DNA from 3 places in the Oceanobacillus timonensis genome. Region 1 is predicted to be linked to each of the others. Evidence: predicted binding sites of a transcription regulator. Region 1 holds the regulator's gene; each other region holds the start of a gene.

Region 1 (10,910 bases):
TATTGATATTTCATTTTCATAGGCATTTCTTATAAGGATAATATATTATATAATGCAGGAAATGTGAACTCCTAAGCATTCATTTCCTTTAATAATTTATCCAGACGCTTCACAACAACATCTCTTCCAAGCAGCTCAATGGCAAAAGGAAGCTCCGGACCATGCATTTGTCCGGTTGTCGCAACACGGATTGGCATAAAGAGCTTTTTCCCGCGATGTCCTGTTTCTTTTTGGGTTGCTTTAAATTGTGCTTTAATGGAATCTTTATCAAACGACTCTAAATGAATCAATTTATCTGTGAATACTTGTAATACTTCGGGAACTTGTTCTTCTCCTAAAACTTCCCATTCTGCTTCTCCATACGTAATATCCTCTTGGAAAAACAAGTCTGTCAATTCAACGATTTCTGCTCCGTAGCGCAATTGTTCACGGTACAAGCTAATCACATTTTCTGCCCATTCCCTCGTTTCATCATCCATGTCTTCCGGGAGTTTTCCAGCTTCAATTAAATGCGGCAATGCTAAATCAACGACACGATGTAAATCTGCTTTCTTAATATATTCATTGTTCATCCATTTCAATTTATGCTGATCAAAAATCGCAGCAGAAGTCGATAAACGTTCCGGATCGAAAATGTTAATTAACTCGTCTTGTGTGAACATCTCTTCTTCACCGACTGGAGACCATCCAAGTAAACTGATGAAGTTAAACATTGCTTCCGGTAAGTAACCTAGATTACGATATTGCTCGATAAATTGGAGAATATGCTCATCACGTTTACTCAGTTTTTTACGTTCTTCATTCAGAATGAGCGTCATATGTCCATAACGCGGTGCTGTCCATCCAAACGCATCAAAAACCATCATTTGTTTCGGTGTGTTGGAAATATGCTCTTCTCCCCGCAATACATCCGTAATTTCCATAAAATGATCATCAATCGCTACAGCAAAATTATAAGTAGGGATTCCATTTTTCTTTACAATTACCCAATCCCCAAAATCACTGGATTCAAATGTGATTGCTCCACGGACAATATCCTGGAATGTATAGGTTTCGTTTTTTGGAACACGGAGACGGATACTCGGTGTTCTGCCTTCTGCTTCAAAAGTCTTTATTTCTTCTTCTGTCAGATTGCTGTGTTTGCCAGCGTATTTTGGTACTTGTCCATTCGCACGCTGTTCTTCCCGCTCTGCCTCTAACTCTTCTTCTGTCATATAGCATTTATAAGCCAAATTACGCTCCAGCAGTTCATCTACAAATTTTTGATAGATATCCAAGCGTTCTGTCTGACGGTAAGGACCGTAATCTCCGCCGATATCTGCACCTTCATCCCATTCTAAACCGAGCCATTTTAAATATTTTAACTGACTCTCTTCGCCGCCCTCTACATTTCTTTTAGCATCTGTATCTTCGGTGCGGATGATAAATTTTCCATCAAAATGTTTTGCATATAAATAATTAAATAAAGCCGTACGGGCGTTACCAATATGCAAATGCCCTGTTGGACTAGGTGCATAACGTACGCGGACTTCCTTACTCATTTAAAATGCCTCCTTCATTGTTTAGATAATAGCTGCCTGCTTTTTTGCTTTCAAAAAATGAGATATGATATTTTTTGAATCCTTCTCAGCAAAGATGTTTTTTCCCTCACCTTATAAACAAGCTCTATACGAAAAGTGATAACATATACATGTTATCACTTTTTTTATCCTTTATCAGTTATACCCTTTTTACAACGCTTTTTCAAGTAATTTTGGTTTTGCAAAAATCATTCGGCCTGCAGAGGTTTGCAGAACGCTGGTAATCACAACCTCTATATTTTTGCCGATATAATCCCTGCCTTCTTCCACAACGATCATCGTGCCATCATCTAAATAGGCAACACCCTGATTATGTTCTTTCCCGTCTTTAATAACTTGAACATGCAGCTCTTCACCCGGCAGAACAACCGGCTTCACGGCATTGGCAAGGTCATTAATATTTAAGACCGACACGCCCTGGAAGTCACATACTTTATTTAAATTAAAATCATTGGTAACGACAATCCCATCAATGACTTTTGCTAATTTAATCAGTTTGCTGTCTACCTCGGGAATATCTTCAAAATCACCTTCGTAGATTTCTACCGGTACCGCAAGCTCTTTTTGGATCCGGTTCAGGATATCCAAACCACGTCTGCCCCGGTTCCGCTTCAACGCATCCGATGAATCTGCAATATGCTGTAATTCACCAAGGACAAACTGTGGAATAACGATGGTTCCTTCTAAAAAGTTTGTCTGGCAAATATCCGCAATACGTCCATCAATGATGACACTTGTATCTAAAATTTTCGAGCTTGGCCTCACAGAGGCCGTATCTGTATCCTCTTCCTCATTGCTGCGGCGCTTTTCCTTTTTCGTCGGTTTGAGTATATTCATAAATTCCTCACGCCGGCGAAAACCGACTTGGAATCCTAAATACCCGAGAATAATCATGATAAAAAGCGGCAGAACCTGTGAAAATACACGAATACTCATATCTTGGAACGGCATATTAACAAAGTAAGCTATAACGAGACCGACAATTAAACCAATACTGCCAAAAAACAAATCCATGGCCGGTATTTTTACCAGTCCATCTTCCACCCAACGAAAGAAATTTACAATATAGTTTACTAGTAAATAAGACAAGATAAAAAATATAATAGCTCCAACAATCATTCCCAATATAGATGAAGTTAACCAGCTTGATTCAGCAACATTTAATAACCGGACGATTACTGGAAGATAGAGATACCCCATGGTACCGCCTAATATAATAAAAAATAAGTGTACTACTTTTCTCATCAATTCCTTTCACCTCCTGACTATTATAGTAGTATTACCCAAAAACATGGAATATATGCTTTTTTACTAGCAATTCTCATGAAAAATCTACTGACGCAATCCAATCTCTAAAGCTTCCTGTACATTAGAAACACCGATTACTTCAATTCCTTCCGGGTAATTCCATCCGTCTAAATTATTTGTCGGGCAAATAACCCGTTTAAATCCCAGTTTTGCAGATTCCTGTACCCGTTGTTCGATACGGGACACCCTGCGAATTTCACCTGTTAAACCAACCTCGCCAATAAAAATATCGTCCGGCTTCGTTGAATGATCACGGAAGCTCGAAGCAATACTGACCGCCAGCGCTAAATCAATTGCCGGCTCGTCCAGCTTCACGCCGCCAGCTACTTTAATATAAGCATCCTGATTTTGCAGCATCATTCCAACACGTTTTTCCAATACAGCCATCAAAAGCGGGACACGATTATGATCCACTCCTGTAGCTGTTCTGCGCGGATTCCCGAAGCTTGTCGGTGAAATCAATGCTTGTATCTCTACTAAAACGGGGCGGGTTCCTTCCATCGAAGCGACAACGGTTGATCCGGCAGCTCCTTGAGACCTTTCTTCCAGGAAAATTTCTGAAGGATTCATGACTTCACGCAACCCTTCTTCCTTCATCTCAAAAATCCCCATTTCATTCGTACTTCCAAAACGGTTCTTCACACCTCTTAAAATACGGTAAGTATGGTGTCTCTCTCCTTCAAAGTACAATACTGCATCTACCATATGCTCCAATAAACGTGGACCGGCAATCGATCCTTCTTTGGTCACGTGACCGACAATGAAAATGGGAATTCCCTTGGTCTTCGCTATTTTCATCAGTTCCATGGTACACTCTCGAACCTGAGACACACTGCCGGGAGCACTGGTTACTTCTTCTTTAAAAATCGTTTGAATGGAATCCACGACAACAAAGGAAGGATTGATTTCTTCTATCTGTCTGCTGATATCCATTAATTTTGTTTCTGATAAAACATATAATGCATCTGTTTTTATATCTAACCGATCAGCACGTAATTTCGTTTGCCGTGTAGATTCCTCACCAGACACATAAAGAACCGGCAATTCCTTCTCTGCCAATTGCGCAGATATTTGCAGTAAGAGGGTTGACTTTCCAATACCCGGATCCCCGCCAATTAAAACCAGCGACCCTAATACAACGCCTCCGCCTAATACACGATTAAATTCCCGCATTTTCGTCGTAATACGGGGTTCCTCTTTTGTTTCTATCGAAGTAATTTTTTCCGGTTTTTGAGAGGAGGCTGTGTCAGACATATATCCTGCTCTGCCTTTCACAGCAGTAGCTTCAACTTCTTCAACCATTGTATTCCATTGCTGGCAAGCTGGACATTTCCCCATAAACTTCACTGATTCATATCCACATTCTTGACAGACAAATTTTGTTTTCCTTTTTGCCAACGTTTCAGGACCTCCTTCAGGCAACGTTCAACCTGACAAACTTCACTCTACATTGAACCAGCCTTATTTTCTATTATAGACTATTTTTCGATTTCATAGGTTACAGAAAAACATCAAATTTAAAAACACTCTTCCATACTTATGCCACAAGTATCTTCAGGGAAAAAAGAAAGCTAGAAGAACCGCATTCTTCTAGCTTTCTCACCTTACATCCTGTATTAAGAAAGGACAACAAAGTCTCCTTTGCTATTCAACCCTATCTTCACTTTCTGCTCTTTTTCGATGTTTCCTTTTAAAAGCTCTTCTGATAATAAATTCTCTATATTATTTTGAATAGAACGTCGAAGCGGACGAGCTCCATATTCTGGATCAAAGCCTTCATTAGCAATTTTTTCAATTGCCTTATCTGTAAGAGAAAGCGTTAATTCTTGCTCTTCCAAACGTTTTTGCAGCTGTTTCAGCATTAATGATGCAATATCTTTCATGTGTTTTTTCTCTAAAGAGTGGAACACAATTGTCTCATCAATACGGTTCAAAAATTCTGGACGAAATGCTTTTTTCAATTCATCCAACACTTTTGATTTCATATCTTCATGTTCTCTCTTCTGGTCATTATCTAAAGTGAAACCAACATATTTATTACGTCTCAGTTCATTTGCACCAACATTGGAAGTCATGATGATTACGGTATTACGGAAATCAACAACTCTTCCTTTGGAATCAGTCAGCCGGCCATCTTCAAGCACCTGCAAAAGAATATTAAAGACTTCGGGATGTGCTTTTTCCACTTCATCCAGCAGAACAACAGAATATGGTTTACGACGGACTTTCTCGGTTAATTGGCCGCCTTCTTCATAGCCTACATAGCCCGGAGGAGATCCCACTAAACGGGACGTCGCATGTCTTTCCATATACTCTGACATATCAATCCGGATCATTGCATCTTCATCAGCAAACATCACTTCTGCAAGTGCACGGGCAAGTTCTGTCTTCCCAATACCAGTTGGTCCAAGGAATATGAATGAGCCGATTGGACGCTTCGGATCTTTTAATCCAGCGCGGGCACGACGTATTGCTTTAGCCACTGCATCCACAGCTTCGGATTGCCCAATGACACGATCATGAAGAATTTCTTCCATGTTTAACAAACGATCGCTCTCATCTTTGGTCATCTTAGCAACAGGAACTCCTGTCCAGATAGATACCACGGCAGCAATGTCTTCCATCTTCACTTCCGAATCCGTTTGTCCTTGTTTTTCTTTCCATTCATTCTTTGTTTTTTCAAGTTTTTCCCGATAGCGTTGCTCAGAATCTCTTAAAGAAGCTGCTTTTTCAAACTCCTGGCTTTGGACAGCAGCATCTTTTTCTTTTCTTACTTCTTCCAGTTTTTGTTCCAGCTCTTTTAAATTTGGCGGAACCGTATAGGAATTTAAGCGTACTTTTGAACCGGCCTCATCAATTAAATCGATAGCTTTGTCCGGTAAAAAGCGATCGGTAATATAACGATCTGATAACGTTGCCGCTGCTTCAATGGCTTCATCCGTAATAGTGACACGGTGATGTGCTTCATAGCGGTCCCGTAAACCTTTCAAAATTTGAATGGTTTCATCCAATGTCGGTTCATCCACTTGAATCGGTTGGAAACGGCGTTCCAGCGCGGCATCTTTTTCGATATATTTACGGTATTCATCCAGTGTCGTTGCACCAATACATTGCAAGTCACCGCGAGCCAGGGACGGTTTCAGGATATTCGATGCATCAATCGCACCTTCTGCTCCACCGGCACCAATAAGCGTATGAAGTTCATCAATAAATAAAATAACATTGCCGGATTGACGAATCTCTTCCATAACTTTTTTCAGACGGTCCTCAAACTCACCACGATACTTTGTCCCTGCAACTACTGTACCCATATCCAATGTCATGACACGTTTGTCCCGGAGTGTTTCCGGCACTTCGTTATCAATAATCTGCTGTGCCAACCCTTCTGCAACAGCAGTCTTCCCGACACCAGGTTCTCCAATTAATACAGGATTATTTTTGGTGCGGCGGCTCAATACTTGAATCACACGTTCAATTTCCTGAGAACGTCCAATAACTGGATCAATTTTTCCTTCTTTCGCACTGACTGTTAAATCACGGGCTAACGAATCTAAAGTAGGCGTGCTTGCGTTTGTCTGCTGTCCTGTACGCCCTTGTCTGCCTGCCTGAGACTCATTGCTCCCCAACAACTGAAGAACTTGCTGTCTGGCTTTATTTAAGCTCACACCGAGGTTATTTAAAACACGGGCAGCAACTCCTTCTCCTTCACGGATTAAACCTAAAAGGATATGTTCTGTACCCACGTAGGAGTGGCCTAATTTTCTTGCCTCATCTTGAGATAATTCAACAACCTTTTTCGCTCTCGGGGTATAGTGAATAGATTGAGAAGGCTGTTTGCCAACACCAATCAGTTTTTCCACTTCCTCTTGAATTTTAGCTACCTCTAGACCAAGAGACTGTAATGCTTTTGCGGCAATACCTTCTCCTTCACGTACTAAACCAAGAAGAATATGTTCTGTCCCGATATTATTATGGCCTAATCGTACAGCCTCATCTTGAGATAGTGCCAGTACCTTTTGTGCTCTCTCTGTAAAGCGACCAAACATCATATGTTTTTTCCTCCTACTTTTTCAAATTTAATCTTTCGCGAATAATAGATGCTCTGCGAATATCACGTTCATCAGAGCGGAGTTCTTTATTGGCATAATGTTGCAAGAATCCAGGCTGTGTTAAAACCATCAATTCATTCAGTATATTCTCGGAAATATTTTCTATTATGCCTAAATCAATTCCCAGACGCAAATTAGAAATACAGATAGCAGCTTCCTTGGAATCAATAATTCTACTATTTTTAAGCGTTCCATACGACCGGAAAACACGATCCTCTAAACGGATCTCGGATTGTTCATAAATATACTGACGGGCCATGCGTTCATGTTCCACAAGTTGATTCACGATACTTTCCAAGTCTTCCACAATATCTTCTTCCGACTTACCCAGTGTAATCTGATTCGATATTTGAAATATATTCCCTCTTGCCTCACTGCCTTCCCCATATATACCTCTGACAACAAGTCCCAGTTGGTTGATAGCAGGGATTAGCCGATTCATTTGCTTCGTAAGTACAAGTGCAGGTAAATGCATCATAATGGAAGCTCTCATGCCAGTTCCAATATTGGTAGGACAGCTGGTCAGATATCCTTTTGTCTCATCAAACGCATAGTCGGCTTCTTCTTCCATCCAATCATCTAGATAATAAGCTTTCTCCAGAGCATTCCTTAACTGAAGTCCTGGATAATACACCTGCATACGCAAATGGTCCTCTTCATTTACCATAATGGAAGTCTGCTCATTTTCCGATAATAAAACAGCCGCATACTCACTATGTTTTATTAAATGTGGACTTACTAAGTGTTTTTCCACCAAAACATGTTTTTCAATCATATTTAACTGCTTCATTGGTATGAAAGAGAGAGAATCCTGCTTGGAATCGTCTTGCTCCACATAATTTTCCTTTATAAATTGCAGCACATCTTCCAATGCTTCTTTATTCCCCGATGTTGGATACAATTTATCTGCAAAGTTGCGGGCCAAACGGATGCGGCTGCTCATGACAATATCTTTATCCGGACCATCCTCCAGCATCCACGGGCTAACCGCCTCATTGATAAACGATTCTAATGTCACGTGTTATCACCCGCTTCCTTATTTTGTTGATTTGCTTTTTCCAGCTCTCTGATTTTATCGCGAAGAACAGCTGCTTTTTCAAATTCTTCATCTTCAATCAATTGCTTTAACTCCGCTTTATGGGAAGTAATTAATCGTTGTTGCTGAATATACTTCCCAGCACGTTTCGGAATTCTTCCGGTGTGTTTGGTATTCCCGGCATGTACACGCCGTAAAATTGGCTCTACCTTTGAACCAAAAGAAGCATAGCAATCTGCACAGCCAAATTTCCCGGCTTCTTTAAATTCGCTAAACGTTCTGCCGCAAGATGGACATTTTAAATCTGGAGGCTGTTTAGGCTGATTCGTATTTGCTGTTCCTGCAGCGTTTAAATGTAGCCCATCTTTTTGAAACAATCCTGCTAACAGATCATTCAAGGAATAGCCTTCTTCCGGATAAGTCAGATATCCTTTTTTCTTTGCACATATCTCACAAAGGCTGATTTTTTTCTCCTGCCCATTTATGATATGTTTAAAATGCAATGTCGCCTTTCTTTCATGGCATTCCTGGCATTCCATACGATTCCTCCCCTTTTAGGTCATTAATCGTTCAAATACTTGAGTGTTGTTAATGCAGATTTAAGGATACGCGCACGCAACTCATCTCTAAGTGGTAATTGAAAAGCTAACGTCGTTCGGTCAATACTAGCTAATATTAATTTAGCTTCACGTGCTGTAAGCAGTTCCTCCTCTAACAGGCGGTCTAAAATGTCTATTGCAGCACGTTGAGGAATCGAATCACCGATTAAATAAATAATTTCATCGATTAATTCCGAATTATCCTGATGACGAACACGCATGATGCGGATATACCCTCCGCCTCCGCGCTTACTTTCGACGATATACCCTTTCTCAATTGTAAAACGGGTATTAATAACATAATTTATTTGAGAAGGTACACATTGAAACTGATCTGCAATTTCACTTCTTTTTATCTCAATCGCTTGCTGTTCCTCTGCCTGTAATACTTTTTTCAAATATTGTTCAATAATATCTGAAATGTTACTCATCCTTTGCACCTCAAATCAAATAATTTATTTGATAAATTATTCCTTTTGACTTTGACTAACTTTGACTATGGTTTTATTATAATATAAATTTCTTCTGTTGCAAATGGATGATACTTCTATTTTTGACAAACAGACCAAAAATCAAAACTAAATTATAGAAAATCTATGAAAATATTTAAGCATGTGTTATTTAAGTACATGTTCAAACTGGCAAGGCTGCGATTATTCCCCCTTCAAACGTAAGTAAATAGTTGAACATCTTTATCATTTAATCCCGCTTCGTTATATTTACTACCCCTTGCTGTTTAGATATATCGTCAAATAAATAAACTAAATTATTATCCCTCTTCATATCTGTCCATATATGAATTCTACGCTGATCACCCTCCAGCTGCTTTATCTCTACTTGTTTAATACTGAAATGCTTTTCTTCAATTGACTTTACTGCTTCATGTATTTCAAAATCTTTTGAAGCAATAATCTCAATAAAATTACTGGATCTGAAACGTGGAAAGAAATATTCGATTTGGTTTAAAAAAATTAAACTGACTAGAATAATTAGAGTAGTTACAATAGCAGCGCTATACATTCCAGCTCCGACTACTAATCCAATTCCTGCTACAGCCCATATAGAAGCAGCGGTGGTTAGTCCTTTGATAGCTCCTCCATAAACAATGATGGTACCAGCGCCAAGAAATCCAATACCACTGATTACATAGGACGGGATACGAGCAGGATCAAATTGAACGTTGTCGTATTGATGTATAAAAGCAATAAAACCAAAGAACGATAAAATCATCATCAAGCAAGAGCCTACCCCTACCAGTATATGCGTACGAAACCCGGCTGAATGATTATTAATTTCCCGTTCAAAACCAATTAAGCCGGATAATAGTAAAGCAATAAACAGCCGTAATAAGATAACTGAAAAATTGTCTCCGATGAATTGTTCCAATCTGGCTTCCTCCCTTCCTTCCCTATTACTATTTATTGTAAGCTTATTCATATGCTTAAATTATCATCTCTTTTTTGTGAATATGCAAATTGTTTAGGGCATCACTATATATTTCAAATGAAATAACTTTATCGTTCATTTTATTGTATTGCAGTCTTCTTTAAATGATTATTTCGACAATATATAATGTGAAACTTCATTCAGTATCGATTTCTCGACACACAAATATTTTCGGGAGCAGAGTTAATATCATCCCGCAACCTCACGAACATAATCTGTTTGCTCACCCTCACTGTATAGGACTATAACTTCGTTTACTGCTCTCTATTAAAAAGTTTTCATTCTTCTTTATTTTCAAAGTGGAAGCAGGGCAGACAACGACCCTGAAAAAAAGACGTTAGCGAATTTTCTCACCAACGTCAAAATTATATTATCAAAAGAACAAAATCGCTAACGCGACTAAATCACGTCCCAAGTAGATGCTAATCACTTGGGACGTTTTTCGCTTCAATCATAGTGCCATTACAATGCGGACAATGAAGTTCTACTTCATCTCTATTATTTTTATCCACACTAAATTCACCAATGATATACTCCGGGACTTCATCGGTTCCATGGCAATCTAAACATTGAAATAATATGATCTTCATTTCTTCTTTTAAGCCAAAAGGATCCTCTTCGTCCAGCCAGTCTGGAAAAAATTCATCTGATTTATCCGGCTCTTTTGGGTTTGTCAATTCCGTATCTCCTCCTTCTTTCTTTCTCTACATCCTCCATGTAATGATAAATCCACCCATAGTCAGCATGCCATATTCCAATGAGCTCCATCTGTTTACGGCAACACGGACATTCCAAAGGGTCCTGTTCAAATGATTCTATCATACGTTGACGG
Region 2 (10,910 bases), 2.7 Mb from region 1:
AAGTAAGTTAACCGAGGAATTAATAAAAGAAGTGGACATTCCAATTGAAAATCCGGAGTTAATTAAAGTTCTGAATGAAAGCAGTATTAAACCTTCCCCTGTAGCGATTGGTTATCGAGGTATGGTCTATTTAGGAAGATGGCCAATCAATTACCAATCCGCGGAATCAAATATTAATTGGGAATATCAGCCGATTAATAAAAATGAAATGAATAATGTCGGTGGGGAAGATGTACAAGAGATGAGTTATTATCAACAGGAAGAAAAAGAAATAAAAGGAGCGCTAACCAGTAAAATCAGTGATCCGGAACAAATAAAAACCATGATGTTATTAAAAGCGAGTGAAAATACAAATTTGCCTCTTTCGTATCAAACGGTCATCGGCCACAATACAAAGCTACCTAATTCGTATAACATTCCAGTACAAAAACATGGGATTTTGGATGCTTATGCTCCTGCTGTCAATGAAAAAGGGCAAGTTACCTTTGGAGAAGTATATATTGAATTAAAAGGTTCCAAAAAAACAATTCAGATAAAAAACGTGACAAAACAGGGAATTGGCGCTTGGATACCTGTGCAGGATCATGTATCATTTTCCTTTAAAGTCAATTAAAAATGTATATGCAAAATAAGGGATTGTCGAATAGACAGTCCTTTTCCTATGTAAAAATATAAAAAATCCCTTGCAATTTATTCTTTAATGCTTTATTATGATAAAGTATTAAAGAGATTTAGAGATGATTATTGGAGGAAGAGAAATGGGTTGGGTTGTTATTGTCGCAGTCTTACTTATGACTGTACTGTGTTTATTAAAGGTTAATGTTATTTTATCTATTATCATATCCGCGATTGCGGCAGGGCTGATGACAGGTCTTGGATTTGTTGATTCCGTGGAATTAATGGTGAGCGGAATGGGTGAGTCTGCTAATACAGCACTTAGCTATATCTTGTTAGGAGCTTTTGCAGCAGCAATCAGCTATACAGGAATTACAAAAATATTAGTGAACTTTATTATACGTATATTGACCGGTAAAAAGACCATGATGCTATTAGCGTTAGCCGGAGTTGCATCTTTATCACAAAATCTGGTGCCGGTGCACATTGCATTTATTCCAATTTTAATTCCGCCTTTATTAAAGTTATTTGATCAAATGAGAATGGACCGCCGGGCAGTGGCTGTTTCCTTAGCGTTTGGGTTAAAAGCACCTTATGTTATGATTCCGGCAGGCTTTGGACTGTTGTTCCAAAATTTGATTTTGGAAGGCTTAAGATCGAATGGTGCAGAGATCACATTAAGTCAAGTAACGTTATCCATGTTAATTCCCGGATCTGGAATGATTCTTGGATTATTTATAGCGATATTTATTACGTATAGAAAAGATAAAGAGCCTAAAAAAGAGATGAAAGAATCGAACGCAGAGGCTAGAGACTTAATCGAAAAAGTAACATTTAGTAAGAAACATGTTCTTACCCTTGTTGCGATTGTATTAGCATTGATTGTACAAATCATAACAGGTAATTTAATTTTAGGAGCATTAACAGGAATTATTGCACTGTTTGTATTAGTGGCAGTTCCGTATAGAGAGCTGGATCAAGTAATGACACAAGGGATTTCCATGATGGGTACGATTTCTTTTGTTATTTTAGTAGCTGCCGGATTTGCTGAAGTTTTACAAGAAACCGGTGCGGTAGCAGAATTAGTAGAAGCTTCTGCGTCTGTCTTAGGAGACAATAAGCCGTTAATCGCTTTTGTTTTATTGTTATTAGGCCTGGTTATAACCATTGGCATTGGAACATCGTTTGGAACGATCCCGATTATTGCTGCTTTGTTTGTGCCGATTTGTTTGACTGCCGGCTTTTCACCGCTGGCTACAGCCGCTTTAGTTGGAACGGCCGGCGCTTTAGGGGATGCAGGGTCTCCGGCATCTGACAGTACACTTGGACCAACAGCCGGATTAAATGCAGATGGACAGCATAACCATATTTGGCAGACATGTGTTCCAACGTTTCTTCATTTTAATATTCCGTTGTTTATTTTCGGATGGATTGCAGCGATGGTCCTGTAAGAGGGCGCTTAAAAATTAGATGAAAAGTGTATAATGTTCGCAGTATAAGGAAAAGGTAAGAAAAAACGAGGTGGGGTTCGCATGAAACGATCAATCACTATCCTGTTATCACTTGCCTTTTTCTTTTGCATTTTTTCATGGAATACAGCTGCTGCATACGGCTGGGGCTATCAGAAAAAAGATGATCATACGCCGCCGGATATAGGCGCGTACCAAGAAGTGTTGGATCAATACAATGCATTCTATGTTGATGACAGCGGCGAAAAAAATATTTATCTCACCTTTGATAATGGCTATGAGCAGGGATATACGCAGGATATATTAGATGTGCTTGCACAAGAGGAAGTGCCTGCCGCTTTTTTTGTAACCGGACATTATGTGGAGAGTTCACCAGATTTGATCAAAAGAATGGTGGATGATGGACATATTATCGGTAACCATTCGTATCATCATCCTGACTTTACCGTGATGGATAAAGAAGCGATTCAAAAAGAACTGACAGATTTAGAACAGTCTGTAGCAGAGGTGAGTGACCAGAAAGAATTAACCTATGTCAGGCCGCCCCGTGGAACATTCAGTTCAGATACACTAAAATGGTCCACAGAACTCGGCCTTGTGCATGTATTCTGGTCACTGGCATTTATCGATTGGGAAACAAACGCACAAAAAGGTGCGGACTATGCTTATGATGAGATAATGAAACAAATACATCCCGGAGCCGTGATATTACTGCATGCTGTTTCCAGTGATAATGCAACAGCTTTGAAAAAAGTCATTCAAGATTTGAAACAAGAAGGGTACCAATTTAAAAGCCTTGATGATTTATGGATGCGTAAGCAATTGCCAAAGCAGTTTCCATATTAAATAAACAGTAATGAAGCAAAGAGCAAACCGGAGATAGTAAATCCGGTAAGCTCTTTTTCTTTTTTACAGCACATTTTTTTGATATACTTCTAAAAAATCTTATTTACGGCAGGTATTTAAGGTCTACAGATGAAAGGAAGAGCTATAAAAACCCTGTTAGAATAAGGTTTTCGTTATTAAAAATACAAAGGTCAAAAAAAAATAAAAAAATTTGACTAAAACACTTGAAAGTCAAAGAAGGTCAGAGTATAATGAAATTATAGTCAAAGATAGTCAAAGTCAAAACAACGAAATATTAACCTATCTGACTAAATCAAGGAGGAATGAGAAATGAAATGTCAAAACTGTGGCCAAAACGATGCAACCATCAATGCACAAATGCAAATGAATGGACAACGTATGGAAGTGCATCTTTGCCAAGAATGCTTACAAGAGATTCAAGGAAATATGATGAATAATGACTTTTTCTCTAATTCTCCATTTGGCAATATGGATCAATCATTTGCCAACAACTTTTTCCAAGGTAATGGACAGCAAAGTGGTGCAAGTGCACGCACGAGAACACAACAAAAATCAAACAATGGAAATGGTCTGATTGATCAGTTGGCAAAAAATATTACTGATCAGGCACGATCAGGAAAGATTGATCCTGTCATTGGCAGAGATAAAGAAATTAAACGCGTAATTGAAACATTAAATAGAAGAAATAAAAACAATCCGGTCTTAATCGGTGAACCAGGTGTTGGTAAAACAGCCATTGCAGAAGGATTGGCTGTGAATATTATCGAAGGAAATGTTCCAACGAAATTATTGAACAAAGAGATTTATCTGTTGGACGTATCCTCTCTGGTTGCCAATACTGGTGTCCGCGGTCAGTTTGAAGAAAGAATGAATAAGTTGATTGCTGAACTGCAAGAACGTAATGACGTTATTGTGTTTATTGACGAAATTCATTTACTTGTCGGCGCCGGTACAGCAGAAAGTTCACAAATGGATGCCGGCAACATCTTAAAACCGGCTCTGGCACGTGGTGACCTGCAAGTTATCGGTGCAACTACCTTAAAAGAATATCGTCAAATTGAAAAAGATGCGGCTTTAGAAAGACGTCTGCAGCCGATTATCGTCAAAGAACCATCTCTGGAAGATACGGTGAAAATTCTGAACGGCATTAAAGACCGTTATGAAAAATTCCATGAAGTACGTTATTCAGATGAAGTTGTTGAGGCGTTTGTTGGTTTATCCAACCGCTATATTCAAGACCGCTTCCTGCCGGATAAAGCGATTGACTTAATGGATGAAGTTGGTTCCCGCTTGAACTTGGCGAATGCACAAAAAGATTCTGAATCGCTGCAGCAACGTATCGATGAAATTGTTAAACAAAAACAGGAAGCAGCAGAGAAAGAAGATTATGAGCGTGCTGCCAACCTCCGTTATCAAGAAATTCAGTTGCAAAAACAACTGGATAAAGCAGAAGATGGCGAGAAGGTACTGGATATTGATATTTCGGATATTCAATTAATTGTAGAAGAAAAAACAGGTATACCAGTAACCAAAATGCAAAAAGATGAAAAAGAAAAAATGAAAAACTTAGCTGATGATCTTCGTGCCAAAGTTATTGGACAAGAAGAAGCAGTAAATAAAGTTGCTAAATCTATCCGCCGCAGCCGTGCCGGATTGAAAGCAAAAGAACGTCCTATTGGTTCCTTCCTGTTTGTCGGACCTACTGGTGTCGGTAAAACAGAATTAACCAAAGTACTGGCAGAAGAATTATTCGGTACGAGAGATGCGCTGCTACGTCTGGACATGAGTGAGTATATGGAAAAACACGCGGTGTCCAAAATTATCGGTTCACCACCAGGATATGTCGGACATGAAGAAGCTGGACAGCTGACCGAACGTGTCCGCAGAAACCCATATTCTATTCTGTTACTGGACGAAATTGAAAAAGCACATCCAGATGTACAGAATATGTTCTTGCAAATTATGGAGGACGGTCTTTTAACAGACTCTCATGGCAGAAAAGTAAGTTTTAAAGATACAGTTATCATTATGACAAGTAATGCTGGAACTGGTGAGAAAAAAGTAAGTGTCGGCTTTAATGCAGAAACACATGAATCAGTCGCTACACTGGAAATGTTGAGTAACTATTTCAAACCAGAATTCCTGAACCGTTTTGATGCGATTGTGAACTTCAATGAGCTGAAAGAAAATGATTTACTACAAATTGTTTCCTTAATGCTGCATGATTTAGAAGCAACCATGAAAGAAAATCAGATTACGATTACGATTTCTGATGAAGCAAAAGAACGTCTGGTGGAACTCGGATATGATGCCCGCTTTGGTGCACGTCCATTGCGCCGTGTTATCCAAGATAAAGTAGAGGATCAATTAACCGACTTGATTCTTGAAGGAGAAGACGTTACAGCAGTTCATGTGGATGTAGATGAAGAAGACATTGTCGTTTCTAATGCATCTTAATAGAGAGTAAAGTCATTGCGTAAGGCATTTCAAATAAAGGTAAGCATACAAAGATCAGTTGACCAATAAATGGTTAGCTGATCTTTTTTTATGTCCAAATAAAGTAATAACCAAATTTTGTATAGGAAAAGTATAGAATTTGAATGAATAGCTCTGATTTATAGGCGGGTATAATCGGATTAGGTCTTCTGGGGAAAAGTGAATCTTTGTAACAAAATGAAATTCCAGGATATGCAATTTAAAAAATGATGTTAGAAAAGATGATAGCGATGAAAAATAATTACGTGAAGCTGGGACTGATTTTGCTGCTTGTTTTCGCCTGTTTATCAGCTTTTCGGCTTATTTGGATGGACGTTTTTCAGAGTAGTACTCCTTTGGATATTGAAGAGGGAGAGCTTGATTTACGAGATTGGGATACAGTTGAAAAAGAAACTTTGCTATTGGACGGGGAATGGAATTTCTATCCATTCGCTTTTTTAATGGATGAAAATGAAACAGCACCAGTACCTGAAGAAACTGTTAAAGTCCCCGATGGCTGGAATAATATCTTGGGTTCTTCTACTGGTTATGGAACTTACCGTCTACAAATCAACGTTCCTTCAGGTCAAGACAGGAATTATCAATTATACATACCGAGTATCCGCAGTGCTTCTGACATCTATATCAATGGGGAGCAGCTGTCTTCATCAGGAAAAATTGCTGCTGAGAAAGAAGGTTTTATAGCTGAAAATTCTCCGCAAAGTGTTGTTTTTACAGCAAATGAAGAAGGCGTTATAGATATTGTGATTCAAGCTGCCAATTATAAAGATATACGAAGTTTTAACAGTGGTATTATTCGTTCCATTCGTTTTGGAACAGAAGAGGCGTTGACTAATGAAGTGCAGTTTTCTATTTATATGCAGATTGCGATGGTCATCGTTCTTCTTATTCATTCCAGATATGCGTTCATCCTGTATTTGATTGGAAATCAAGATAAGCGGTTACTCTTTTTTTCTTTATTAACTTTTATTTATGCGGTTCTATTTCTTCTTAGTGGAAAAGAAAAATTATTGCATGCCTTTTTCTATACGCAAAATGACTGGGGAATCCGATTTTTTGTAGCATTGGTATTGATAGAGTGTTATATTTTTCTGCAATGTACCAATCATCAAAAACTTCCTTATTGGAATAAAATATTCCCATATTTTCAATGGGGCGTATTTGGACTAGCCGCGGTAACATTGTTTCTGCCGCTGACCTTATCGCAAATGATTGTCTTGTTACCTGCCTATCTTATCGCAGGTTGTGGCCTTGTTGGTATCGGTGTGTTGACGATGATACGATCGTATAAGCAATCAGGAAACAGGAGTTTATTTTTAATCATATCCTGTGCTGCTGTTATTCATCAATTGATATGGGCATTGATATGGAGAGGAACCGGAGAATATATGCCGCATTATCCATTTGATTTGATTGTTGCCATCGTGTGTTTTATGGTGGTTTGGTTCAAAGGTTACTTTCGCGTACATGAGGAGACGAAAGAACTGGCCGCGACATTACAGCGGATGAATCAGGAAAAAGATCAATTTTTAGCAAATACCTCTCATGAATTCCGTAATCCATTGAACAGTATTTTATTACTTTCCAAAGCTGTGCGAGACAGGGAAGAAACAGCGATAACGGAACAAAGCAGGAATGATTTAAACACGGTTTTGAATGTAGGCAATCGAATGAACCTCCTGCTGACGGATTTATTGGAAGAGCGGCAATTGCAACAGGGGCAGCCAAGACTTGATAAACAGGTTATCAAATTGGAACCGATTGTTACAGGGGTAATAGACTTACTGCAATTTTCATCTAACGTGAAGAAGGTGCAAATTATCAATCGTATTTCTAAAACATTTCCTCCTGTATATGCTGATGAGAATCGGCTCACGCAAATTTTATTTAATTTAATTAAGAATGCTATCAAATTTACGGATCAAGGGAATATTACTATTTCTGCAACAGTAAACGGCGATATAGCGGAAATTCATGTTACTGACACAGGGATTGGTATTAGCCGGGAAATGCAGAAACGGTTATTTCTTCCCTATGAACAAGAAGAAACGCCAGAAGGGATGACGCGGGAAGGCGGTTTTGGATTGGGATTAAGTATTACAAAACAGCTGGTAGAACTTCATGGCGGAACCATCCGGGTTGCCTCTGTAAAAGGAGAGAAAACAACTTTTACTTTTACGTTGGAATTAGCATTCACGCAAGAAGAATCAATACCCCTCTCTGGAGAGAATAAACGAACTATCAAAGTGAATGAGGAAACAGAACAAATGGAAACGCCGCCTCCTTTGCAACATGATGAAAAACCATCTATTTTGGCAGTAGATGATGATCCTGCCAGTTTATTGGCTTTACAAGCGGTTCTGCCGGATGATCTATATCATCTGGTGCTTGTATCCAGTCCTGATCAGGCATTGAAAGAATTGGAAAAGGGAGAATGGGATATGGTCATTTCGGATATAATGATGCCAAAAATATCCGGATACAAGCTAACCAGAACGATTCGGGAAAGTTATTCTCTAACAGAACTTCCTATCCTGCTGCTGACAGGTGGGAATTCGGATATCCAAGCTGCTTTTGCAGCAGGCGCAAATGATTATATAACCAAACCGGTAGAGGCAACAGAGCTGAAAACCCGTCTGAATTCGTTGATTACGCTGAAACGGGTTGCTGAGCAGCAGCTACAATTGGAAACAATGTGGCTGCAAGCACAAATACAGCCGCACTTCTTATTTAATACATTAAATGCAATTAGAGCATTGAGCGAATGGGATCTGGAGGAGATGAGAAAGTTGCTGGATGAATTCGGAAATTTATTACGCAGTAAATTTCAGTTCCAGCAAATGCATTTGTTGATTCCTTTAGAAGAAGAATTACGTCTCGTTCACTCCTATCTATATATTGAACAAGTTCGTTTTGGAGAAGCGCTGCAGGTGAAATGGGATTTGGAAAATGCAGTGCAACACGGTATTAGGCAAGGAAAAGGGAAAGGGACAGTAAGCATCCGTTTGAAAAGAGAAGCAGCTAACCACAAAGCAATGATTACGGTAGAAGATGATGGAACAGGAATGGAAGAAGAAGAGATCACAGCCATTTTTAAAGGGGAATCGAACAGTGAATCAGGTGTAGGCATTATAAACTTGGAAAAAAGGTTGCACCGGCATTATGGAAAAGGGTTAACAATAGACAGTGCACCTGGACAGGGGACAAAGGTATCTTTTGAAATCGATACAGCTGATTAGTAAATAATTGATTATATGAGAAAAACCAAATAAAACTTCATTCTGCAGGGAGATGATCTTTTTTCTGTAGAATGAAGTGTTATTTTTAAGTCATTTTTTCCGGTTTTGAAAGAGATGAGAGCAGGAATAAAAAGAGCATTTATTCCATTAAAAACCAATAAAAAAGTTCTATAGATGACAGTTATTTTTAATATAGTATGATATGATTAAAAAAACAGAAAATTTTATCATGGATAATAAATTAGGCGATGTGTGTGAAAAGTAACTGGAAATGTGAATTGTAAAGCTGCTGTTTCATGTATAGAAATTGTATAGAAAAAGAGGAATAGATGTTATTTTGTAGCATGTATCTTTGGATTATAATAAAAGTTTGGAACACAGACAAGAGATAATCAGGAGGAGATTCAATGCTTCGTATAGCAATTATAGACGATGAACATTTAGCATTACAATATTTGAATTTACTGTTACGTAAACTAGAAGGTGTACATGTCACCGGGAAATATGTAGAGGCTGATGATTTAATCCACCATATCCAGGCCGAACACGTAGATGCTGTATTTATAGATATACATATGCCTGCAATTAAAGGAACAGATCTGGCGGAACAGCTGTTAAATATTCAACCTTCTTTACAAATTGGTTTTATTACGGCCTATGATGAATATGCGGTGAAAGCTTTTGAATTAAATGCAGTGGATTATATTCTGAAGCCTGTAAAACAGGAGCGTTTAGCTGTAACGGTACAGCGGATAATGGAAAGAAAGACGATGGATCAGCACACTGCAACAGGGGAATCGACCACCGTTATTAAGGACTTGGGAGCTTTACAGATATATCAGGATAATAAGCGGGCAGATGTGAAATGGCGTACGTCCAAAGCAAAAGAATTATTTGCCTACTTTATTTACAACCATGAAAATACCATTTTAAAAAGCGATTTGATCGAATTGCTGTGGAGCAATCTCTCGTGGGAAAAGGCAAATGCCCAGTTGTATACAGCTGTTTACCAAATTAGAAAGGTTATGGAGCAACAAGATATTCCTATTAAAATCGTCAGCCAAAAAGAATTTTACCAAATTGATATGGATCGTAGTATACATATTCAATCGCGCGAGTTTAAACTTGCCGCTTATGATTTATTAAAAAGAAAAACGATACATGCAGAACAGTATTTCACTGTACTGGAGGCGTATCAAGACGAGTACTTAGCCGGATTAGATTACTTTTGGGCTGTTAATGAGAGAAAAATCCTGAAAGATGTATGGCTGGAGCTTATCATTCGATTGGCAGATTATTTGCATCGTTATGAGAAAACATCATCCTATAATATATCAAAATTAGAAAGTTTAACTGATTTTGATACCGAAGCGGCAGAAATCGTGAAAGAAAAAAACTGGATTCACTGATGTCTTTTAAAAGAAGAGTTGATATAAATGAAGCGAGATTATATCCGAACGGGAATTTTTGTGATTCTCTGTATTATCAGTTTGTCTGTTTTGCGATTGATCTGGGTAGGTATATTTCAAGAAAATATAACTCCTGCTATTGAAGATGGAAAGCTTGATTTAAGTTCACGGGAAATAAAAGATAGAAAAACGCTGGTACTGGATGGAGAATGGGATTTTTACCCGTCGAGGTTTTTAATGCGGGAAGATGAATTACCTGCAGAAACACCAGAAGCGATCCAAGTTCCACATGGATGGGAGAATAATCTTGGTTCTCCTTTTGGTTACGGTACTTATCGACTGCAAATGAAGGTGAATCCGGATGATAATCAGAACTTTAAATTATATATACCAAATATCCGTACATCTTCTGAAGTCTATGTGAATGGCCGCAAAGTAGCAGAGACTGGCCGGCCTGCTGAAACAGAAATGGCCTATGTTGCGGATATTATGCCTAAGACAGTAACTTTTACAGCCGATGAAGAAGGAAACATCGATCTGATGATTCAAGTTGCAAATTATATAGATAGCAGAGATGGAGGTATTTATCTCTCGCTTCGGTTAGGAACAGATGCAGCAATTACAAGAGAAGTTCAGCTTACCAATTATTCTCAAGTTGTCATTGCGGCTATTCTGTTGATGCATACTTTATACACATTGATTATTTATTTTATAGGGGGAAGAGATAAAAAGGTTCTTTCTTTCTCGTTGTTAACCTTCAGTTTATTTTCCGGTTTTTTGTTTTATACTGGTGAAAAGTTACTGCAGCAATTTAT
Region 3 (10,910 bases), 3.2 Mb from region 1:
GGGTAGAAATAACGCTTATTATTGAAGGGGAAGATGAAGAAGAGGCAATGAAACATCTAACCAGCCTTGTCCGTGAAAAAGTGTGATGAAATGAATAGAAATGAAGTAAACCGGTTTTAAATCCTTCTTTAAGAGAAGAACTTCTTTTTGCATCTTCTTGTGAGAAAGTGCACGAGTTTTTAGAGAGACATGCTTTATTCAAATGTAAGAGACTGTACGTGTGTGACGTTGGTGAAAGAAATCTCAAACCTTTATTAATACGGGAATGGGATGAGCATTCGCCAACGTCATTTCTTTTTTGTGATGTAAACAAATTATAATGATGATAAATGGATTTGAAAATCAAATCTTTAAAATCTCATCACTAATACAAAAATCACCATACAAAAGAAAAACAGTATATCATTTTTAATCGTTGGTTTATTTTCAGAAAAAAATAAACGAATAATAGTAATAGAGACAAACGGTACAACAATAATTCCTAAATAAAACAAAAATCCTTCTAGTTTTATACTGACAATGAACAAGCTGACAACCGAAGAAATTCTAAAAACTGAAAAAACCCAACTTGTTTTTACTTTTTCATCAAAAACAGAGTATACCACTTCAAGAGCAGTAACATATATGATAATTATGATATAAGACATGATACGCTTCCTTACTTTAAAATAATAACTGTTAATACATTTGTGCCGAACCTTTGGCATCAAGGTTCTGTTTGTAATAATCATTTGTTTCATAAAGGTATTATTCGCTATACTTGAGACACGACAGGTTGCTTCAATCTTCGTTTTTCTGTCTAATTCGGGGAACTTTTTTCTCGAAGATGCTGCATCAATGATTTTACCTTACTTAATGAATCTGTTTTGAAGAGCTCTCTGATTCAATTTAATAGGAGTAAGTTATAATAACTCTTCATCTATAATAATAAAAGGATTATTTTTATTATTATAGATGAAGAGAATTTATTTAAATAGTTTTCTAATCGATTTTCCAGCAGCGCGTCCAGTTACACGTCTGCCGATTCGTTTCCCTACTCTCCCCTTTTTGACGGCATCAACATCATTCCATATACGTAATATCTTATAGATGCTTGACTTCAGGCTCATATTTTTCCTCCTTGCTTGATATCCTTTAATAAGTTAATTATAGTATGACATTTGCGTTGCTGCAGGACAACTGTTCTTGGAGAAATGATAATGGTTTTAAAAAAGAATAAGTATGTATGAGCATGGGATATGCTATTTTTGCAAATAAAAAAAGAGCTTTTTGGGGGATAATGAAAATATGGAAGCATCGAATTTAGGACAATGAAAAGAGAGGAAAAGACTTTTCTTTTGGAAGTTTAGACTGAATTAATTTATTTCGAAACACGGAGGTTTGCAATTCGTTAGAACAGAATATATTTTCATTAAAAAAGACAAGGGATAAGAATGTCTCTAACCCTTGTCATTATGGATTTTATATAGTGCGCCCAGAGGGATTCGAACCCCCGGCAAACCTGGTACCGGAAACCAGTGCTCTATCCAGCTGAGCTATGGGCGCATGTTATTTATCAAAAACACAATCTTTATTATACATATGAATAACCTTTGAGACAAGCCCTTTTCTATAATTTGATGAAAAGTTCTTCTGTATCCATCGCCAAGTGTTTCATATTTTCATGTTTAACAAACATAAAATCGGGAATGATGGTTAAAGTATAAATTTGGTGAAACTTTTTGTTTGACCTTTATTGACCAATGAGCTATCATATAAAGTATAGAAAAAATCATCAGCCATTAAAGTTGGCAACTTAAGGAGGATTTTTAAATGAATTTAGTACCTACAGTTATTGAACAAACAAATCGTGGTGAACGTGCATATGATATTTACTCCCGTTTATTAAAAGACCGGATTATTCTGCTTGGAAGCGGCATTGATGACAATGTGGCCAATTCCATTGTAGCACAGCTTTTATTCTTAGAAGCAGAAGATCCAGGAAAAGATATTTCTTTATATATTAATTCTCCTGGTGGTTCTATCACAGCCGGTATGGCCATCTTTGATACAATGAACTTCATTAAATCAGATGTATCTACCATCTGCATTGGTATGGCAGCTTCTATGGGAGCATTCTTGCTTAACGCTGGTGAAAAAGGCAAACGTTTTGCATTGCCAAACAGTGAGATTATGATTCACCAGCCTCTAGGTGGTACGCAAGGTCAAGCAACAGACATCGAAATTCATGCTAATAGAATTATTGAAATTAAAAGACGTATGAATCGCATCATGTCTGAAAATACTGGTCAGCCTTTAGAAGTTATTGAGCATGATACAGAGCGCGATAAATTCATGAGTGCAGAACAGTCTAAAGAATATGGCTTGATTGATGACATTTTTGAACGTAAAGAATAATAAAAATGAATTGTAATACAATCAAAAAAACAAGTCAGGGTTGAACACCCTGGCTTGTTTTTTCTTAATAACTCAATTTTCGCCCTTAAAAAAGTAAGTTCCTTTCCATCGGAACAGGGGTTGATCATTACTTACATACATCAGTTGACAAAGATGAGAAGGTAAGGTGTAAGGCAACCGCTACAGCGGACCGTTTTGCTTTCCTAGGGGCACGCTCTTCAGCTAACTTTTGCCAAGAAGAGCACTTGGCAAAAGTGGATCTTCAGATGGTGCTGATCCCTCAGGAGTCAAAACGGTCCGCCTCCGCTAGCAGGATGTTCTATACGGTTGCAATAGCTAAACAAATAAAAGTTCGATCAGACAGAACAAATTTTACGTGGTGCATGGTAAAAATGTTCAGCAAACATTCCTTTCTTAGGTGCGAAAGCTGAATTAATAACTATAAAGCTCCCAAGCTAATTTTAAAGAATCTACAATATAATCAGCAACCTCTTCAATGTCCTGATTATCTGTGATGACTCGGGAATGATGCCTTTCATAAATTGGCTGGCGGTCATCAAAAAGTTTTCTGATTTCCTCCATATTTTTACCTTGTAAAACAGGGCGGCTGTCTATTAATAAGCTAATCCGTTCTTTCCAATTTTCCCAAGATAAATCGAGGAATAAAACAGTAGAAGTGGCAAAGCAAACATCTTGAACTTCTTTTTGAAGAAAAGCACCACCACCTAACGAAATAACTTTTAACCGTTTATGGCATAACTCAGAAATGATGTCTTTTTCGTACTGACGAAAGGTTGCTTCTCCATGTTTTGCAAAAATTTCTTTTGGAGTCATCTGAAATCTGCGTTCAATTTCTTCGTCAATATCAATAAAATCTCGATATATTTTTCGGGCAACGGTTTGACCAATCGTTGTTTTTCCAACACCCATAAAACCAATTAGTACAATGCTTTGTTCCTTCAGTGGTATGTTTCTCATTTTATATTCCTCCCTCTCACGTCATCCTGCGCATCATGATGATTGTTGATGGATTGCTTTTCTAGCTAATTGATCTGCTTTGTGGTTCTCTTTCTCAGGTATCCACTTAATAAATAAAAATGGAAAATCTGTTGTTTGCGCCTGGATGGTTTCCAGTAAAGGAAGAAAGTGTTTATTTTTTGTCTTCCCTTTATCGACCACTTCTGCTGCTACTTTGGAATCTGTCCGAAAAGACAGGATTTCGCCCTTAAAGTTTGTTTGACAAATTTTTAATGCTTCTATGATGGCGTGAAATTCAGCTTCATGATTTGACATATATGGCAGGGGAACAGCATATTCCAGCTTCTTTTCCCCGGACTTTATATAGATGCCGGCACCGCTTTTTTCTATTTTCATGTTTGTGGCTCCGTCCGTGTATACCTGGATCAACGTATATCCCTCCGCTTGCCTTTCTCGTTAATAGTATAACGAAATGTAGACCGAAAAGAAATATGAATCATCCCCTATGTTTAAAAGAGCCTCTTATTCATCTTCATGCTCGTGTCCGTGTTCGTCCTCATCTGCGCCATGCTCATGATGCTCATGGTCCATTTCGTCATGGGCATCTTCTTCAGATGGTTCCGCATCTCCCGCGATAACGGTTTCTAAAGGCATGTTATGTTGTCCTTCTGCTGTTGTATGTGCATACATTTCATAAACAGCTTCTTCTTCAAATGTAAAACTTGCTGTATATGTGCCATTCTCCTGATGAGTACCTTCTATGTCCACACTGTCATCTGCATTTCCTTGCGTCCAGACTTCAAATAAAACTTCATTGGCATCCTCAACGGGCTCGTCCTCAAAACTGACATGAGCAGTTAAATCAATCGTCTCTCCAACTTCAACATGTTCAGGAACATCAAAATCTACTTCTAAAGCAGGTAATTCTGGTAACTCTGCGTCATCATCTTCTGCTGTATCTGCTTCATTACTTGAACAAGCGGCTAGCAGAGCCGTAAGAATAATCACCAAAAAAAATAATTGCTTCTTCATTGGTTGTATCCCCTTTCTATTACATTCTCCCGGTACCCAGTATAGCATGAATACACTCGAAAAAGGTTGAAAAAATTATGACATATCTATTTCTTTCCCGGGGATATCTCGACTATAATAAAAGGAGGGAGGGAAAAAGATGAAATTAGTAGCTTACCAGAAAGAGAAAGATGAAAATTACCGTGTTGGGGTCGTAACCGATTCTGATACCGTTGCAGACGTGGAAACATTATCCAAACAATTTGGTGAAAAAACGCTTCCTGCGGATCCGACTGCTTTTTATACACAGGGAGAAGAACATATTGAAGCATTGCGGAAGATTTTTTCAAAAGCAGAAGGGTATGAAACATTGTCACTTCAGGATGTTCATTTGGGGATGCCGCTTGGAAAAGCTAAAAAAGTGATTTGTATTGGGAAAAATTATCAAGAGCATGTTCATGAAATGAAATCAGATATTCCGGATTATCCTGTTTTATTTGCTAAATTTGATAATGCGATTATTGGACCGGAAGATGCTATTTTTTATCCATCCATTACTGAAAAATTAGACTATGAAGTGGAACTAACCGTGGTTATCGGGAAAACGGCTTCAAAAGTTAAAAAAGAAGATGCTTTTGATTATATTGCCGGATACACACTTGCCAATGATACGTCGGCGCGTGATATGCAAAAACGCACACCACAGTGGCTGCAAGGGAAATCATTAGATCATACGACACCTGTAGGACCTTGGGTTGTTACAAAGGAAGAAGTGGATAATCCGCATGCATTAAATATCCGTTCTTATGTAAATGGCGAAGTGCGTCAGTCTTCTAATACAGAGCATCTTATTTTTGATATTCCTTTCTTAATGAACTTTATTTCCGAAATCATGACGTTGGAGCCTGGAGATATCATTTTAACAGGGACCCCACATGGTGTCGGTATGGCGATGGAGCCGTCCGGACTGCTTCAGGCAGGGGATAATGTAACATTAGAAGTCGAAGGGATTGGAACGATGGAAAATCAGGTGAAGAAAGTATAGTGTCTGTAGATATTGGAACTTGATGTGATAGCAATGCGAAAGAACAATCTAATGAAAAAATGGGAGGGGGAAGCATGCAGCAAAGTCTCGTATTACAGCAAGCATTAACTTGGAAAATGAATCAATCGCTTCATCAATCTATCGAAATTCTTCAGCTATCCGGCATTGAATTATACGATTACGTACAGAAAATCGCGGAAGAAAACCCTTTGATTGAAGATGTCCAGCCTATTGACCAACAGGTATTGACGCAATTTCATGGAGAAACGGATGCACTTGAAAGTATGAATGCTTCGAAAAAAAACATGTACGAGCAACTAAAAGAGAGTCTGTATATGCTTTCTATTCCAGAGGAAAGGATAAAACAAGCTGTTCTTTTCGGGATTGATTCTTTGGATGAAAATGGCTATTTGGATATATCGATGGAAGATTGGGCAGAAAACTGCCAATTATCTATAGAAGAAACAAAGCAGGCGCTGTCCTATTTGCAAGCTCTGGATCCACCGGGAATTGGAGCCAGAAGTTTACAAGAATGCATTCACCTGCAGTTGAAAGAAATGGGTTGTGATTATTCTTTTCTGGATGATTTGTTTGAGAATCACTTATTTCTGATTGCGGAAGAAGATATCGGCACTTTAGCAGAAACGTATGCGGTTACAGAAGATGAGGCTGGCAGGTTGATTACAAATATGAAACTATGTCACCCGAACCCTGGTAAATTATTGGAGCAGGAAGAAGCGGCGTATATTATTCCAGAAGCAGCTGTTTTTAAAGAAGACGGAGAGTGGCGTTTATCTTTTTTTAATTGGTCAAGCCCGACCATTCAAATTCGGGACGATATGTTACAGATGAACATGCCAAAAGATGGAGCAGCTTTTTTAAAAGAAAAGAAGAAAGAAGTAGAAATGCTGAAGCAGGCGATTCAATATCGGGGCAAGACATTGGAACAGGTTTTGCGTATCATTGTAAATAAACAGTTATCTTATTTTGAGGAAGGGATAGCGGCATTAAAACCTTTCACGCTCCAGGAAATTGCGGATGCTTTGAACCTTCATGTTTCTACTATTAGCCGGACAATCAGCCATAAATATTTGCAGACGGATGCTGGTATCCTCCGGGTGAAGTACCTATTGCAGCGTGAAGCAAGGAAAGGAGAGGGGATTGCCCGGGTTGTGGTGAAACAGTATGTCCATCAGATTATAGCTGAGGAAGACAAGACATCCCCGCTTTCCGATGAAAAAATCCGTAAACAGCTGGAGGAAACGTATCAGGTTTATGTAGCAAGGAGAACGGTAATGAAATACCGGGAAGAACTGGATATTCCGTCTTCCTCAAAGCGTAAAAGGAGAATGAAAGAAAAGTAATGATTCGATTTTATACAAAAATGCATTGTCCACTATGTGTAGAAGCACGTGAATTATTGGATTTATTGAATACAGCTGCCATCCCCGTAGAAGAAATAGATATTTACCAATCAGATGCTTTATTGGAAAAATATCAATTGCTGATTCCGGTCATTGCTTATAAAGACAGTGCAGTGTATGGGAATGAAATAAACATAGAAAATATCAGCAGCCTGTTAGCGGAGTAATAGAAAGACATTTTCTTTGAACGAATAGAGTCGTTCTAAAGAAAATGTCTTTTTTACACGTTAGGAAAGTATAAAATTTTAACGCAGAAGAATTTCGACGTAGTAAAAATTTTTAGGTACCAAGTATAAGTGCAGTGGTTTTGATGGGGCGAGTAACCGCAAATGTCTTCGGTGGGACGAGTAAGCGCAGTCCCAGCCCCAACTAAGGCATTCGCCGAAAGGCTTGCACTCAAGAGCATAAGGGATTCTAAGAAAGCAAAACACGCTTTCAAGGCTCCCTTTAACGAATGCCAAGTTTTCTTTATTGCGGGTCAATATATGGCCAGCTGACTCATAGAAGGGAGGTTTTTTGTTTAAGTTCATAGTCAATGGGAATAAATAAAATGTGAGTACTTCTATCAGGCCTTTTCTTTGCTTTCTATAGAAGGTATGTTATAATGAAAATTGAATCGGGACATAAAACAACCACATGGGACGTTTTCGAACCCGTTGGAGGAGACTGGTTTAAATGGAATCCATCATGGCCCTACAGAGAAAAATCGTACCTGAATTGGTCAGTTTGATGCAGGAAAGGTACACTTTATTACAGCATGTACACGTGCATCAGCCAATTGGCAGGAGGGCTTTAGCAGAGAGTGCAAATTTAACAGAGCGGCATGTTCGTGGAGAAATTGATTTTTTACATGGACAAGGTTTGGTTGAAGTTACCTCGAAAGGTATGTTTATAACCAATGAGGGAAAAGTAGTCTTGGATCAGCTGGCTGCTTTGATTGGAGATTTGTCCCGGTTGGAGAACTTGGAAGACCAGTTAAAAAGCACTTTATCTATTGATAATGTCATTGTAGTACCTGGTGACAGTGACCATAATCCTCAAATGAAAGCAGAGATGGGAAAGGCTTGCGTGACTTATTTGCAGTCTATGCTGCAAAACGACAACACGGTTGCTGTAACAGGCGGAAGTACCATCGCAGCGGTAGCAGAAGCAATGAAACCATTGCCTGAAGGAACCGATATATTATTTGTTCCGGCAAGAGGCGGCATTGGGGAAAAAGTGGAGAATCAAGCATCCCGTATTGTTTCGGAAATGGCTAGAAGATCAAATAGCCAGTACAGAATGTTATACGTACCGGATCCGATTAGTGATTCCACTTATGAGTTAATCATGCAGGAACCTCATGTGATTGATGCGTTAACAGTTATAAAAAACGCTGACATTGTTATACATGGTGTCGGAGATGCGCTGCGTATGGCGGAAAGAAGGAGATCCCCCCAAGAGGTTATTGATTTATTGAAATCAGAACAAGCTGTTTCAGAAGCTTTCGGTTATTACTTTGATGTCGATGGCCGTATTGTTTACAAGGTGAAAACGGTCGGATTGCAACTGGAAGATATCGATGCATCAAAGCAAGTTATCACCGTTGCCGGGGGCACTTCGAAAGGTCATGCAATTACGTCTTACTTTAAACAGGGAAAGAGCAATATGTTAATCACCGATCAAGGTGCTGCAGAAAAGATATTAAGAGGATAACCTCTTTATATAAATAAAAAAACAAGAAATTCTTAGGAGGAATTTAATATGGCTGTAAAAGTTGGTATTAATGGCTTTGGAAGAATTGGACGTAACGTATTTCGTCAAGCTTTAAATAATGATCAAGTGGAAGTTGTAGCAATCAATGATTTAACAGATGCAAACATGCTTGCACACTTATTGAAATATGACTCTAACCATGGAAAATTAGATGAAGAAGTAAGTGTGAACGGTTCTAACATCGTTGTTGGCGGAAAAGAAATCACTGTACTTTCTGAAAAAGATCCAGCAAACCTTGGCTGGGGAGACCTCGGCGTAGAAATCGTTATCGAATCTACTGGTATCTTTACTAGTAAAGAAGGCGCTGAAAAGCATATTCAAGCTGGCGCGAAAAAAGTTGTTATCTCTGCACCGGCTAAAGGCGAAGATTTAACAATGGTTATGGGTGTAAACGACGACCAATATGATCCGGCTAAACACCATGTTGTATCCAATGCTTCATGTACAACAAACTGCTTAGCACCATTTGCGAAAGTATTACACGACAACTTTGGTATTAAACGTGGACTAATGACGACAATCCACTCTTATACCAATGATCAGCAAATCCTTGATTTACCGCATAAAGACTATCGTCGTGCGCGTGCAGCTGCTCAAAATATCATCCCTACTTCAACTGGGGCTGCAAAAGCAGTTGGACTGGTATTACCAGAACTTGACGGTAAATTAAATGGTAACGCAGTACGTGTTCCAACTTCAGACGGTTCATTAACAGACTTAGTTGCTGAACTTGATAAAAATGTTACTGCTGAAGATATCAATAATGCTATGAAAGAAGCTGCACAAGGAGAATTGAAAGGAATCCTTGAATATACAGAAGACCCAATTGTTTCTTCTGATATTGTAGGAAACACACACTCTTCTATCTTTGATTCTCTATCTACTATCGTAATGGAAGATAATCTCGTTAAAGTTGTTTCTTGGTATGACAACGAAATGGGTTACTCCAGCCGTTGTGTAGACTTGGCTGTATTCATGGCTGAAAAAGGACTGTAAGTTTATAAATGACGTTCGTTGTAAGGTAAGCCTCTCCGAACGGTGTTAGATAGAGGAGGGAGTGATTCCTCCTCTATTTTCATTTTAGAGGAAGTTTCAAAAGTCCACTAAATGATAAGCTGCTAACACAAAAGTTGATATATTTTCCCGGAAGCGGTCGCTATAAGGGAAATCTTTATTTCAACTTATGTAGAATTAGTAGTAAAGCAAGATAAAATGGTATAATAACAAGAGTTGTCTATACCAAATTAGGAGGGATTCCGTTGAACAAGAAAACCATTGCTGATTTACAAGTGGAAGGAAAACGTGTATTTTGCCGTGTTGATTTTAACGTACCTTTAAAAGATGGTGAAATCACAGATGATACGCGTATTCGTGCGGCATTGCCAACAATCCGTGAGTTAACGGATAAAGGTGCAAAACTCATTTTGGCCAGTCATTTAGGGCGCCCTAAAGGAACAGCTGTCGATGAACTTCGCCTGGATCCGGTAGCAAAAAGATTGAGTGAATTACTGAATAAAGATGTCCTTAAAACGGATGAAGTCTACGGAGAAGAAGTCGATAAAGCGATTGGCCAATTAGACAATGGCGATATTTTATTAATTGAAAATGTGCGTTTTGAAGCTGGCGAAGAGAAAAATGATCCGGAACTCGTGAATGCATTTGCTGATATGGCCGATGTTTATGTCAATGATGCATTCGGAGCAGCGCATCGTGCACATGCTTCTACAACCGGTGTTGCTACAAAACTTCCAGCTGCAGCTGGTCAATTAATGGAAAAAGAAATAGAAGTTCTCGGTCAAGCGTTGGAAGATCCGGAACGTCCGTTCACAGCAATTATCGGCGGAGCAAAAGTAAAAGATAAAATTAACGTGATTGACAATCTGATTGATAAGGTGGATAACCTGATTATCGGTGGTGGATTGGCATATACGTTTGTTAAAGCACAAGGGCACGAAATTGGAAAATCTCTATTGGAAGAAGACAAAATTGATTTAGCAAAAGAATTTATGCAAAAAGCACAAGACAAAGGCGTGAATTTCGTTTTACCAGTTGATGCCGTTGTAGCTGATGATTTTTCAGAAGACGCAAATACGAAAATTGTAGCTATCGACCAAATTCCTGCTGATTGGGAAGCATTGGATATCGGTACAAAAACACGCGAAAAATTCGCTTCGATTATCAAAGACTCCAAATTAGTGATTTGGAATGGACCAATGGGTGTATTCGAATTAAATGCGTTTGCCGGCGGGACCAAAGCAGTTGCTGATGCTGTCGCGGAAACAGAAGGATTTTCGATTATC

The links. The regulator CtsR, encoded in region 1, represses protease genes until heat stress. The targets are predictions, from matches to a motif close to ATGGTCAATAAAGGTCAAACA.
Region 2: B7E05_RS08415 (ATP-dependent Clp protease ATP-binding subunit) is a predicted target of CtsR. The motif match lies at 3,158-3,178, and genes of this name have one in related genera.
Region 3: clpP (ATP-dependent Clp endopeptidase proteolytic subunit ClpP) is a predicted target of CtsR. The motif match lies at 1,723-1,743, and genes of this name have one in related genera.

The regions. Positions count from the first base shown of each region.
Region 1 is NZ_LT800497.1:4,418,236-4,429,145, forward strand. It holds T-box leader at 1-4, opposite strand, end outside; gene gltX (glutamate--tRNA ligase) at 72-1,541, opposite strand; gene B7E05_RS21785 (PIN/TRAM domain-containing protein) at 1,731-2,828, opposite strand; gene radA (DNA repair protein RadA) at 2,913-4,286, opposite strand; gene clpC (ATP-dependent protease ATP-binding subunit ClpC) at 4,505-6,937, opposite strand; gene mcsB (protein-arginine kinase McsB) at 6,951-8,015, opposite strand; gene mcsA (protein-arginine kinase activator protein McsA) at 8,012-8,572, opposite strand; gene B7E05_RS21810 (CtsR family transcriptional regulator) at 8,596-9,063, opposite strand; gene B7E05_RS21815 (MgtC/SapB family protein) at 9,332-10,069, opposite strand; gene B7E05_RS21820 (hypothetical protein) at 10,501-10,755, opposite strand; gene B7E05_RS21825 (IS91 family transposase) at 10,730-10,910, opposite strand, start outside.
Region 2 is NZ_LT800497.1:1,733,539-1,744,448, forward strand. It holds gene B7E05_RS08400 (YfkD famly protein) at 1-613, shown strand, start outside; gene B7E05_RS08405 (Na+/H+ antiporter family protein) at 759-2,066, shown strand; gene pdaA (delta-lactam-biosynthetic de-N-acetylase) at 2,148-2,930, shown strand; gene B7E05_RS08415 (ATP-dependent Clp protease ATP-binding subunit) at 3,261-5,408, shown strand; gene B7E05_RS08420 (ATP-binding response regulator) at 5,678-8,686, shown strand; gene B7E05_RS08425 (response regulator) at 9,094-10,095, shown strand; gene B7E05_RS08430 (ATP-binding protein) at 10,123-10,910, shown strand, end outside.
Region 3 is NZ_LT800497.1:1,259,588-1,270,497, forward strand. It holds gene B7E05_RS06065 (HPr family phosphocarrier protein) at 1-86, shown strand, start outside; gene B7E05_RS06070 (hypothetical protein) at 351-647, opposite strand; gene B7E05_RS22080 (hypothetical protein) at 966-1,109, opposite strand; tRNA gene B7E05_RS06075 (tRNA-Arg) at 1,470-1,545, opposite strand; gene clpP (ATP-dependent Clp endopeptidase proteolytic subunit ClpP) at 1,813-2,397, shown strand; gene B7E05_RS06085 (shikimate kinase) at 2,830-3,375, opposite strand; gene B7E05_RS06090 (ribonuclease HI family protein) at 3,409-3,804, opposite strand; gene B7E05_RS06095 (FixH family protein) at 3,898-4,407, opposite strand; gene B7E05_RS06100 (fumarylacetoacetate hydrolase family protein) at 4,547-5,431, shown strand; gene rpoN (RNA polymerase factor sigma-54) at 5,506-6,795, shown strand; gene B7E05_RS06110 (glutaredoxin family protein) at 6,795-7,022, shown strand; gene B7E05_RS06115 (sugar-binding transcriptional regulator) at 7,531-8,550, shown strand; gene gap (type I glyceraldehyde-3-phosphate dehydrogenase) at 8,599-9,606, shown strand; gene B7E05_RS06125 (phosphoglycerate kinase) at 9,870-10,910, shown strand, end outside.